DNA from 3 places in the Yersinia hibernica genome. Region 3 is predicted to be linked to each of the others. Evidence: predicted binding sites of a transcription regulator. Region 3 holds the regulator's gene; each other region holds the start of a gene.

Region 1 (3,285 bases), 2.2 Mb from region 3:
AGGTAACCCATCGTTGATAATTGCTTGCGCGGTTAATAAGGCATGATTAATACAGCCTAATTTAATTCCGACGACTAAAATTACCGGCAATTGTTCTTGTATCACCCAATCAGAATAAAAACGCTGGTCATTCATCATGACTTTCCAGCCCCCGCAGCCTTCGACTACCACGGTATCGGCTTTAGCGGATAAGCGCTGCAATCCTTCGGTCATTTTATTGTAATTAATCAGGGTATCCGAGCAAGCATGGATAACATCCCCGACCAGTGGGTATGGGTTAACCTCTTGATAATCAAGCTCAATTGAGGATGAATCTTGTAAAATCAGGGCATCCTGGTTACGCAGTCCATTCGGCGTTTCTTGACTCTCTGTCGCCACCGGCTTATAGCCTACAGCGGTTCTGCCATTTTGGCTTAAGGCCTGAAGTAAGGCCCGTGACACCACGGTTTTACCAACAGCTGTGTCGGTACCCGTCACAAAAACACGCGTTAACATAACAATACTCCGCAATCTGGCCACTTCGACTCACGTCTTTCCGCCTAATATTAGCGAAATGGGTAACATGGATAAAAGTCTAGGCGATGCCGACAGCAAACAGCTTGCGTTAGCGCAATGTTTTGCTGAACTGAGCGCGGTTTTTAACAAATAGTGCGCAATAATAGGGGGAATAGATCCCATATACCCATTATTAATTAACGCTTTATGATTAGTATTGCCCTAGCCTTGCAATAATTTCACCAATAAAGAGCCATTATATAATGCCTCTTTTACCAGCGCCGCACCGGGCATGGTGCCCTGATTAAAAAATGCCGTTGGCTCCACCAGAATATGTTCACTGTAAGCCGGTAGTGCTTGCTGACGAATACAAGAGGCAATGGCGGGATGCAGAATAGCCGCGGCTTTATTTAAGGGAGAGCCGACCAAAATCTTTTCCGGATTAAATAAATTGACCATGATGGCAATAATACGGCCGACACTGTGACCAACGCCCAAGATAATATCTTTGGCTAGTTGGTCACCAGCCAATGCCGCATCACATAATGACTCAACATTCAGTGGTGAGCCGTGTAATAACGAACTCATGGAGCCATTTAATCTTTGCTGGGCAATTTCCAGCATATTTTCAATACTGGCCACCGTTTCCAGGCAGCCATGATTGCCGCAATAACAGCGTTTGCCATAGGGATCAACTTGAGTGTGGCCAATCTCAACCACACTGCGGCTGCCGGCATGCAATACCCGGCCGGCACTAATCACCCCGGCCCCGACGTTATGGTCAATCACCACTTGAATCACATTCTGGCAACCGCGCGACGCGCCATATAAGGCCTCAGCCATCGTCCAGGCACAAATGTCGTGTTGCAAATAGACCGGCAATCCGGTGCGTTGCTCGAGCGCCGGGCCAAGTTGCATCTCATCAACATCATAAAATGGCATTTTATGCACGATACCGGCGGGCGCATCGATGATGCCTGGCATGGTAATGGCGATAGCGGTCAGTCGTTCCAGTTTTTGCTGATGACGGATAAAAAACTGGTCAACTTCGCTCAGAATGCGCTGGAGCAACGGCTGCGGATGGCTATCAGGCAGTGGGATGTTATCTTCAACCACCAGTTTACTGCTGAGGTCGCGTAGCGCAAGGGTAATGGCCCCCCGGCTGATGCGTCCGGAGACATAGTGCCAAGCTTCGGTATCAAGCACCAAACCAATGGCTGGCCGCCCACGGCTACCCACATCTTGATATTCGGTTTCTTTGACCAGATGCGCTTCGACCAATTCCCGCACAATCTTGGTGATGCTGGCGGGGGCCAGTTGCGCCCTCTTAGACAGTTCAATACGCGATATCGGGCCGAACAAATCAATCAGCCGATAAACGGCCCCTGCATTGGTCTGCTTGATTTGATCAATATGCCCAGGCTGCCCATCCGTTATCACCAAACCGGCTCCTTCTCTGTCACCGAGTATTTTTCGCGCTTCTAAATAAAGATTATCGGCTATGTTGCGGCTTTTAGTATATGGCGTCAACTATTTGATTAGTTATGTGATTTAACGCACATAATCGCCGATGTCCTGCGCCTTGCTGCGGGTTATTTATACGAAGCTTGGATAAAGCCTGTCCATCGTATTGATGGACTCCGCGCGGTCAATGCCGCATCAGGCGGTTTCCGGTGGCGTATCCGCAACCATCAGGTCAATCAATGCTTGCGCCGGGGCGGTCACTGGGCGATGTTTATGATTCACCAACCACACCTCGGTGGTCGCGCTGGCCTCTGCGAGGGGTAAATATTTCACCCCGTCCACTTTGACCCGAGTAAAAGACGCCGGCAGGATAGAAACGCCTAAACCGGAGGAGACCAAACCCACAATGGTCATCGCCTCGCCCACTTCTTGCGTGATGTAGGGGGTAATTCCGGCCCGCGCTAACAGCGTGAGGATTTCGTCATAAAGTGCCGTGCCCACCTCGCGGGCAAAGAACACAAAAGGTTGCTCGGCTAACGCGCTAAATTTGATACTGCCGGTGGGCAAGGCGGCTAACGGGCTTTCTTGGTGGACGACCGCCACTAATGGCTCACGCAGTAGCACGCGGTATTGTAGTGCATCGGGCAAACGGGTGTTGCGCATCACCCCCAGATCAAGCCGCCCATCCAGCAACGGCTCAATTTGCTGTTTGGTGTTAACCTCCTGCATTTTAATATGAACTTGTGGATGGCGCTGGCGAAATATGCGCAAATTTTTAGACACGGTACTGATAAACGGAGCCGACGAAGTAAAGCCAATGGTTAACTCGCCAGATTCGCCACGATGCAAGCGCGCGGCTTTCTCCGCCGCCGAATTCACTTGTGCCAGAATTTGGTAAGCCTCTTTTAAAAACAGTGCCCCTGCTTGTGTAAGGCTGACATTGCGGTTATTGCGAGTCAACAGCCGAGCGCCAATTTGCTCCTCCAAAATTTGAATTTGTTGGCTCAGCGGGGGTTGAGAAATGCGCAAACGCTCGGCGGCGCGGCCAAAATGCAACTCTTCGGCGACCGCAATAAAATAACGTAAATGTCTGAGTTCAATACTCATCTCGCCCCATTGATACTTTTAACGTCTTATTGTGAATGATTAATATATTAGACAAAAAACTTAGCTATTTCTACTATCGACAGATAGCGCCGAATAGCCGTTGAACCAGGGTGCCGGCGGCGAGTAACTTGTTTTTGACTGTGTATGACTTTTGACTGTGTTATGACTAAGGAAATACCGTGACCACCTCTTTGCGCACGCCTGATAGCCAAGTGCCAA
Region 2 (3,285 bases), 1.9 Mb from region 3:
AATAATCGCGGCAATTTTAGGGCTGGCATTTTTCTATCGCGGTTACCGGCTGGCAAAAACACAGGCAGAACAATCAGCTAACACCGCGACAATTTGAAAGTGACAGGGAAATTATTTATTCATAGTGTGATGACTAGCACAGTGCCAAAGTTAATTGTATGATGAATACATTCTGTCACTCAGGACTCCGTTTATGCGCAATGTGACTTCACTTTGCTGGCAGTATCTGCGAGCTTTCGCCATTATCTATCTGTGTTTATGGGCGGGTAAGGCGGTGGCCTTGCTGCTGCCCATCACTATTCCTGGCAGTATTATCGGCATGCTGATTTTGTTTGCCCTGCTTGCCTCGCAAATTTTACCCTCAACCTGGGTAAAACCCGGCTGCCACCTGCTCATCCGCTATATGGCACTGCTGTTCGTGCCTATCGGTGTCGGTGTTATGCAATATTATGACCAACTGACCAAGCAATTCGGCCCGATTGTGGTTTCCTGTTTTGTCAGCACGCTAATAGTGATGTTGGTGGTGGCTTACAGCTCACATTACGTCCACCGTGAGCGCAAAGTGATAGGTTCTCCGACCCACACCGAGGAGGACAAATGATCAATAATTTATGGTGGTCACTGCCACTGACACTTATTGTCTTCTTCAGCGCACGCCGCTTGGCGCGCTGGCTGAAAATGCCGCTGCTAAACCCATTACTAATATCAATGGTTGTTATTATTCCATTGTTGCTAGTGACCCATATGCCTTATGCCCACTATTTTGCCGGTAGTAAAATTCTCAACGACCTGCTGCAACCTGCCGTAGTGGCACTGGCCTTCCCACTGTATGAGCAATTACACCAAATTCGAGCTCGCTGGAAATCAATCATTAGCATCTGTTTTATTGGCAGTATTACCGCCATGGTCAGCGGCACCGCAGTGGCCTTATGGATGGGAGCAACGCCCGAAATTGCCGCTTCAGTCTTGCCCAAGTCCGTCACTACGCCGATCGCCATGGCCGTGGCCGAATCCATTCATGGGTTGCCCGCCATCAGCGCGGTATGTGTGATTTTTGTGGGGATTTTAGGGGCGGTATTTGGTCACAGCTTGTTGAATCTATTAAAAATCACCACTAAAGCTTCACGCGGTTTGGCCATGGGCACGGCTTCACACGCCCTCGGGACTGCCCGTTGTGCCGAGATGGATTTTCAAGAAGGCGCTTTCAGTTCGCTGGCATTGGTCATCTGTGGGATTATTACCTCACTCTTGGCGCCATTCCTGTTTCCGGTGCTGCTACACTTGTTTGGCTAATATCAGTAATATTGCGGCATAAATTTGAGATACATCTCCCATTTAAGATTTTACTTGCATGAATTTCACATACAACGGGATCCATATCACACCAGGGAAGCACCAAGCTGCCTAGAATAGTTTGCCGTAACTATTGGAGAAAACTCTATGCAAGCACGTTTTCATGAAGCTTGGGCTAAGTTGCCCACGTCACTGCAATCTGCACTTGAACCCATCTTGAGCGCAAACGATTTCCCTGCCATGCTAACAGCTGAGCAAGTGAAAACGGTGAAAGGTATCAGTGGGTTGGATGACGATGAGCTGGCATTTGCATTACTACCGCTCGCCGCCGCTTGTGCATTAACACCTATCTCCCATTTTAAGGTGGGGGCCATTGCTCGCGGTATCAGCGGTAATCTCTACTTTGGTGCCAATATGGAGTTCAGCGGCGCGCCATTGCAACAAACCATTCATGCCGAACAGTGCGCGGTCACTCATGCTTGGTTACGGGGCGAGGCCAGTTTGGTCTCTATTACTGTCAATTACACCCCGTGTGGCCATTGCCGCCAATTTATGAATGAACTGAACAGCGGAACAGGCCTGCATATCCATCTACCGGGCCGCCCTGCTTCAACATTGGGACAATATTTACCAGACTCTTTCGGCCCAAAAGATTTGGCTATCACTACCTTGCTGATGGACCCTGTAGATCACGGTTATCAAGTCACAGAGACTGACGCCCTGACTCAGGCGGCACTTGACGGCGCCAATCACAGCCATGCGCCTTATAGCCTTGCCCACAGCGGTGTGGCGCTAGAAACCAGCGATGGCAACATTTATGCTGGCCGTTATGCGGAAAATGCGGCGTTTAACCCAAGCTTGCCCCCCCTGCAAGCGGCATTGATTCTGACCAACCTTTCCGGCACCGACTGTAGCGCCATCCGCCGTGCCGTGCTGGTTGAAGCCAGCCGCCCAATCTTAACGCAGTGGGATGCCACTCAAGCCACACTGGCAGCCCTTGGCTGCACTGATGTAAAACGCGTGACATTTTAATCAGATAGCACCAAACCGGGGTTATCTGACTAACCCCGATGATTGCTTTTATCTGCGCGCTCACTGATTTGCTTACATAGCCTACTAAGCCACAGTGAGATGGCTGGTGCGGTGAAAACGGCCATTTCCCTTGTTCAGGAATTCATCATCCAATCAATCGCGTCAGCGGCTCAATGCAGGGCTAACTGAGCGGCAAAATTTGCAACTTAATTCGCACTTTTGCCGATAATTGACATATTTAACTAACAAAAGCTGTACATATTTCTCTTATCTTTTAGGATCAACGCAACCATTACTGTCTAGACCCAAAGTCAGTGGAGTTACAGGTTGCCAGCCAGCGAACACACTCAGATGAGCTTATTCCAGTAAGTCATTCAGGTGAGTGAGCACAGCGAGATCCCCTGCGACTTCAAGGATGAAAGGTATAATAACGTTTAAGAGTAAAACTCATGGAACTGGAATACGAAAGTAAACGCCCCCTGTACATCCCTTACGCTGGCCCCATATTATTGGAATTCCCTTTATTGAATAAAGGCAGCGCTTTCAGCAATGATGAGCGCAGCCACTTCAATTTACACGGTTTATTACCGGAAGCGGTTGAAACCATTGAAGAGCAGGCTGAGCGAGCTTACCGCCAGTATCAAGATTTCAAAAACGATGATGATAAACATATTTATCTGCGTAATATTCAAGATACCAATGAGACTCTGTTTTACCGCCTGCTAGAAGCCCATCTCAGTGAGATGATGCCGATTATTTATACCCCGACCGTCGGCGAGGCTTGCGAGCATTTCTCCGATATCTATCGTCGCGCGCGCGGGCTGTTTATCTCTTATCCGAATCGCGAACACATCGACGACATGCTGCAAAACGCCACCAAACAGAATGTTAAAGTTATCGTGGTCACCGATGGCGAGCGTATTCTTGGCCTGGGTGACCAAGGCATCGGCGGCATGGGCA
Region 3 (3,285 bases):
GGACATCAAATCGCGGTCATATTGCGGGCGCTGGTCACTCAGGATTTGGGTAATATGACTGATATGGTAATAGCAGAATTGTGCCACCGGATTATTAGGATATTGCTGGGCAATTTCTTCCAGTTCGACCAGTGCATCACCCGCGCTAACATGGGTTTTCGCCCGGTGGTGGTAGAGAATATCATCGGCGATGGTGCGCATTTGTGTTGAGATAATCTGTATATTGCGCTCAAGAACCTTTTCTATTGGTGTCTGTTCAACCAGTTCTTGCGTTTTTTCTGACTGATTCATCGCCGCAGTGATGTGTTCTTGCAAATCGAGTGCCATTTGAAAGAGTGTCAGTAGCCGTTTTCGTTCTTTTTTTGTGGTATTAGGGAGCAAGTTAAATTGTTGATAAAGTTGATTAATTTTATCCATAATACCTTGCTGTCTATCTAACAGCTGCGGTATCGTCTTTTCTGCTTCTTGCTGCTGGCCAAATAAACGATATGCCGCGTCGCAATAATCAGCCAACAGATGATAAAGCTGGCTCAATGGCTCACGGATGGGCTGGTCCCTGCATAAGCGAAACCACAGCCAGGTAAATACGCCGTACCAGAGAGTCCCCACGGCACACATCAAGGGGGCTTGCCAGATAGGTGCGCGGCCCACCATGCTGAGGCTGAAAATAGCGGCGATAAGGGCGGCGGGAAGCAGTCGACCATTGAGCTGACTGATAGCTCCACTCACACCCAATATTAATGCCAAGCCAAGCATCACTGCGGGTAATGGAACTTCCCACAGCAGCAGTTGCTGAGTGAGGTAGCTACTGAATGTAAAGAGAGCCCCGCCGACAATCAGTCGTCGGAAGAAATGTTGATGGGGGGTATCTAGCGCCGCAATGTTACAACACGCTGGTATCAGGGAGAACATCAACCCCAGCCGTAACTCGCCCATGGCGAATCCCAACGCCGCAGGTATGCAGAGGACTAATGTTTGGCGAAGTGCATAGTTAACTTCAGGATGATAAATAAGCCGTTGCCAATTCATATAGGCCCCAGAAGTTTATTGATCACACAAATAAAAAACCGGTGCCGAGGTAACGACACCGGTTTATGGGGGAATTAACGCGTGCCGTAAACGACAATCGTTTTACCGTGCGCGGAGATCAGATTTTGATCTTCCAGCATTTTTAGTATCCGCCCCACAGTTTCGCGGGAGCAGCCAACTATTTGACCAATTTCCTGGCGGGTAATCTTTATCTGCATCCCATCTGGGTGGGTCATGGCATCAGGTTGTTTTGCCAGGTTAAGCAGCGTTTGTGCAATGCGCCCAGTGACATCCAAGAAGGCGAGGTTACCCACTTTCTCCGATGTAATCTGCAAGCGGTTCGCCATCTGTGAAGACAGGCGCATCAAGATGTCTGGGTTAACCTGAATCAACTGACGGAATTTTTTGTAAGAAATTTCAGCCACTTCACAGGCGGTTTTTGCTCTAACCCAGGCACTACGTTCTTGGCCTTCTTCAAATAATCCAAGCTCGCCGATGAAATCCCCCTGATTGAGATAGGAGAGAATCATCTCTTTACCTTCTTCATCTTTGATAAGCACCGCAACGGAGCCTTTCACGATGTAGTAAAGCGTTTCGGCCTTTTCACCTTGGTGAATTAGCGTACTCTTCGATGGATATTTGTGGATATGGCAATGAGACAGGAACCATTCGAGAGTCGGGTCTGTTTGTGGCTTGCCGAGAACCATTCGCTGTTATCCTCTGTTGTTATCGCAGCCAGACTTAACAGGGTTCAGAGTTCCCTGCGCGGCGTGCTTATAAAATACACTTTCTCTTAGCATATTAATTTGCTCAACTGCCGAAAGGTATAGCCAAGATACGTACCGGATAGAAACCCTTCACTGAGTATTGAGAAGCTACCCTATTTAATTCTAGAAACAACACTTTCGATTCTGTTTGTAGCACAGGATGAGGCCAGTGTCTTGTGTTGTATCGCTTCAGCATGATGAACATCGGGTTACATTGCCAGTTTGTAAATGAAAGGGTAGTCTGAATCAGAAAATTTAACCGGGAGCAAGAGTTATGCAGGCACGTGTAAAGTGGGTTGAGGGGCTGACATTTTTGGGGGAATCCGCTTCAGGGCATCAAGTTTTGATGGACGGAAATGCGGGAGACAAAGCACCGAGCCCGATGGAAATGCTGTTAATGTCGGCGGGCGGCTGTAGCGCAATTGACGTTGTCTCTATTTTGCAAAAAGGCCGTAATGATGTGCGCGATTGCGAAGTGACGTTAACCTCGCAGCGCCGGGAAGAGGCACCGCGCCTGTTTACACAAATTAACCTGCATTTTATTGTGAGCGGCAAGGGCTTAACCGATAAAATTGTTGAGCGCGCGGTGGAGCTGTCAGCTGAAAAGTATTGCTCGGTGTCTCTGATGCTGGGCAAAGCGGCGACCATTACCCACAGTTTTGAGATCCGCGAAATCGCCTAAATAAACTCGACGGACTTGAAGCAGCGGAGATGTTGGCCGCTACTTCAAGTACGCAGGCGATTAAATAATCTTTTTGCCTTCCAGTAATTGCTGCACCAATGGCGCCATAATCAACTCCATTGCCAGCCCCATCTTCCCGCCTGGGACCACCAAAGTATTGATATTGGAAATAAACGATCCCTGTAACATCGCCAGTAAGTAGGGAAAATCGATTTGATTCAGACCTCTAAAGTGAATGACAACAAAACTTTCATCCAGTGACGGAATGGCTTTGGCGGCAAATGGGTTGGAGGTATCGACGGTCGGTACTCGCTGGAAGTTAATGTGAGTCCGCGAAAATTGTGGCGTGATGTAGTTAATATAGTCATCCATGGAGCGCACCACGGAATCCATCACCGCCTCACGAGAATGGCCGCGCTCGCCAGTATCCCGGACTAATTTTTGAATCCACTCCAGGTTAACGATGGGGACTACGCCGACCAGTAAATCTACATGTTTTGCGACATCATGATGCTCGGTGACAACCCCGCCGTGCAGCCCTTCATAGAACAGCACATCAGTCGGCTCTGGTAGCGACTCCCACGGAGTGAATGTGCCGGGAATCTGGTTGTAGGGCACGGCTTCATCATAGGTATGCAAATACTTACGTGAGCGCCCGGTACCCAATGCGCCATATTGCGAAACACTCTCTTCTAACTGCCCAAAGTCATTGGCTTCTGGGCCAAAATAGCTGATATGTCGGCCTTGATCCCGTGCTTTACGAATCGCTGAATCCATTTCCGGGCGGGTGTAGCGGTGGAAACTGTC

The links. The regulator CRP, encoded in region 3, controls carbon source genes, mostly activating them, when cyclic AMP is high. The targets are predictions, from matches to a motif close to ATGTGANNNNNNTCACAT.
Region 1: mlc (sugar metabolism global transcriptional regulator Mlc) is a predicted target of CRP. The motif match lies at 2,040-2,057, and genes of this name have one in related genera.
Region 2: cdd (cytidine deaminase) is a predicted target of CRP. The motif match lies at 1,368-1,385, and genes of this name have one in related genera.

What each region holds. Positions count from the first base shown of each region.
Region 1 covers NZ_CP032487.1:1,856,527-1,859,811, forward strand. Annotated here, with positions in the region: gene bioD (dethiobiotin synthase) at 1-495, opposite strand, end outside; gene mlc (sugar metabolism global transcriptional regulator Mlc) at 718-1,935, opposite strand; gene D5F51_RS08760 (LysR family transcriptional regulator) at 2,155-3,066, opposite strand; gene D5F51_RS08765 (MFS transporter) at 3,246-3,285, shown strand, end outside.
Region 2 covers NZ_CP032487.1:2,497,789-2,501,073, forward strand. Annotated here, with positions in the region: gene D5F51_RS11815 (MFS transporter) at 1-97, shown strand, start outside; gene D5F51_RS11820 (CidA/LrgA family protein) at 194-601, shown strand; gene D5F51_RS11825 (CidB/LrgB family autolysis modulator) at 598-1,293, shown strand; gene cdd (cytidine deaminase) at 1,441-2,325, shown strand; gene D5F51_RS11835 (NAD-dependent malic enzyme) at 2,775-3,285, shown strand, end outside.
Region 3 covers NZ_CP032487.1:4,405,890-4,409,174, reverse strand. Annotated here, with positions in the region: gene D5F51_RS20785 (YccS/YhfK family putative transporter) at 1-1,029, opposite strand, end outside; gene crp (cAMP-activated global transcriptional regulator CRP) at 1,104-1,736, opposite strand; gene D5F51_RS20775 (OsmC family protein) at 2,071-2,478, shown strand; gene D5F51_RS20770 (phosphoribulokinase) at 2,539-3,285, opposite strand, start outside.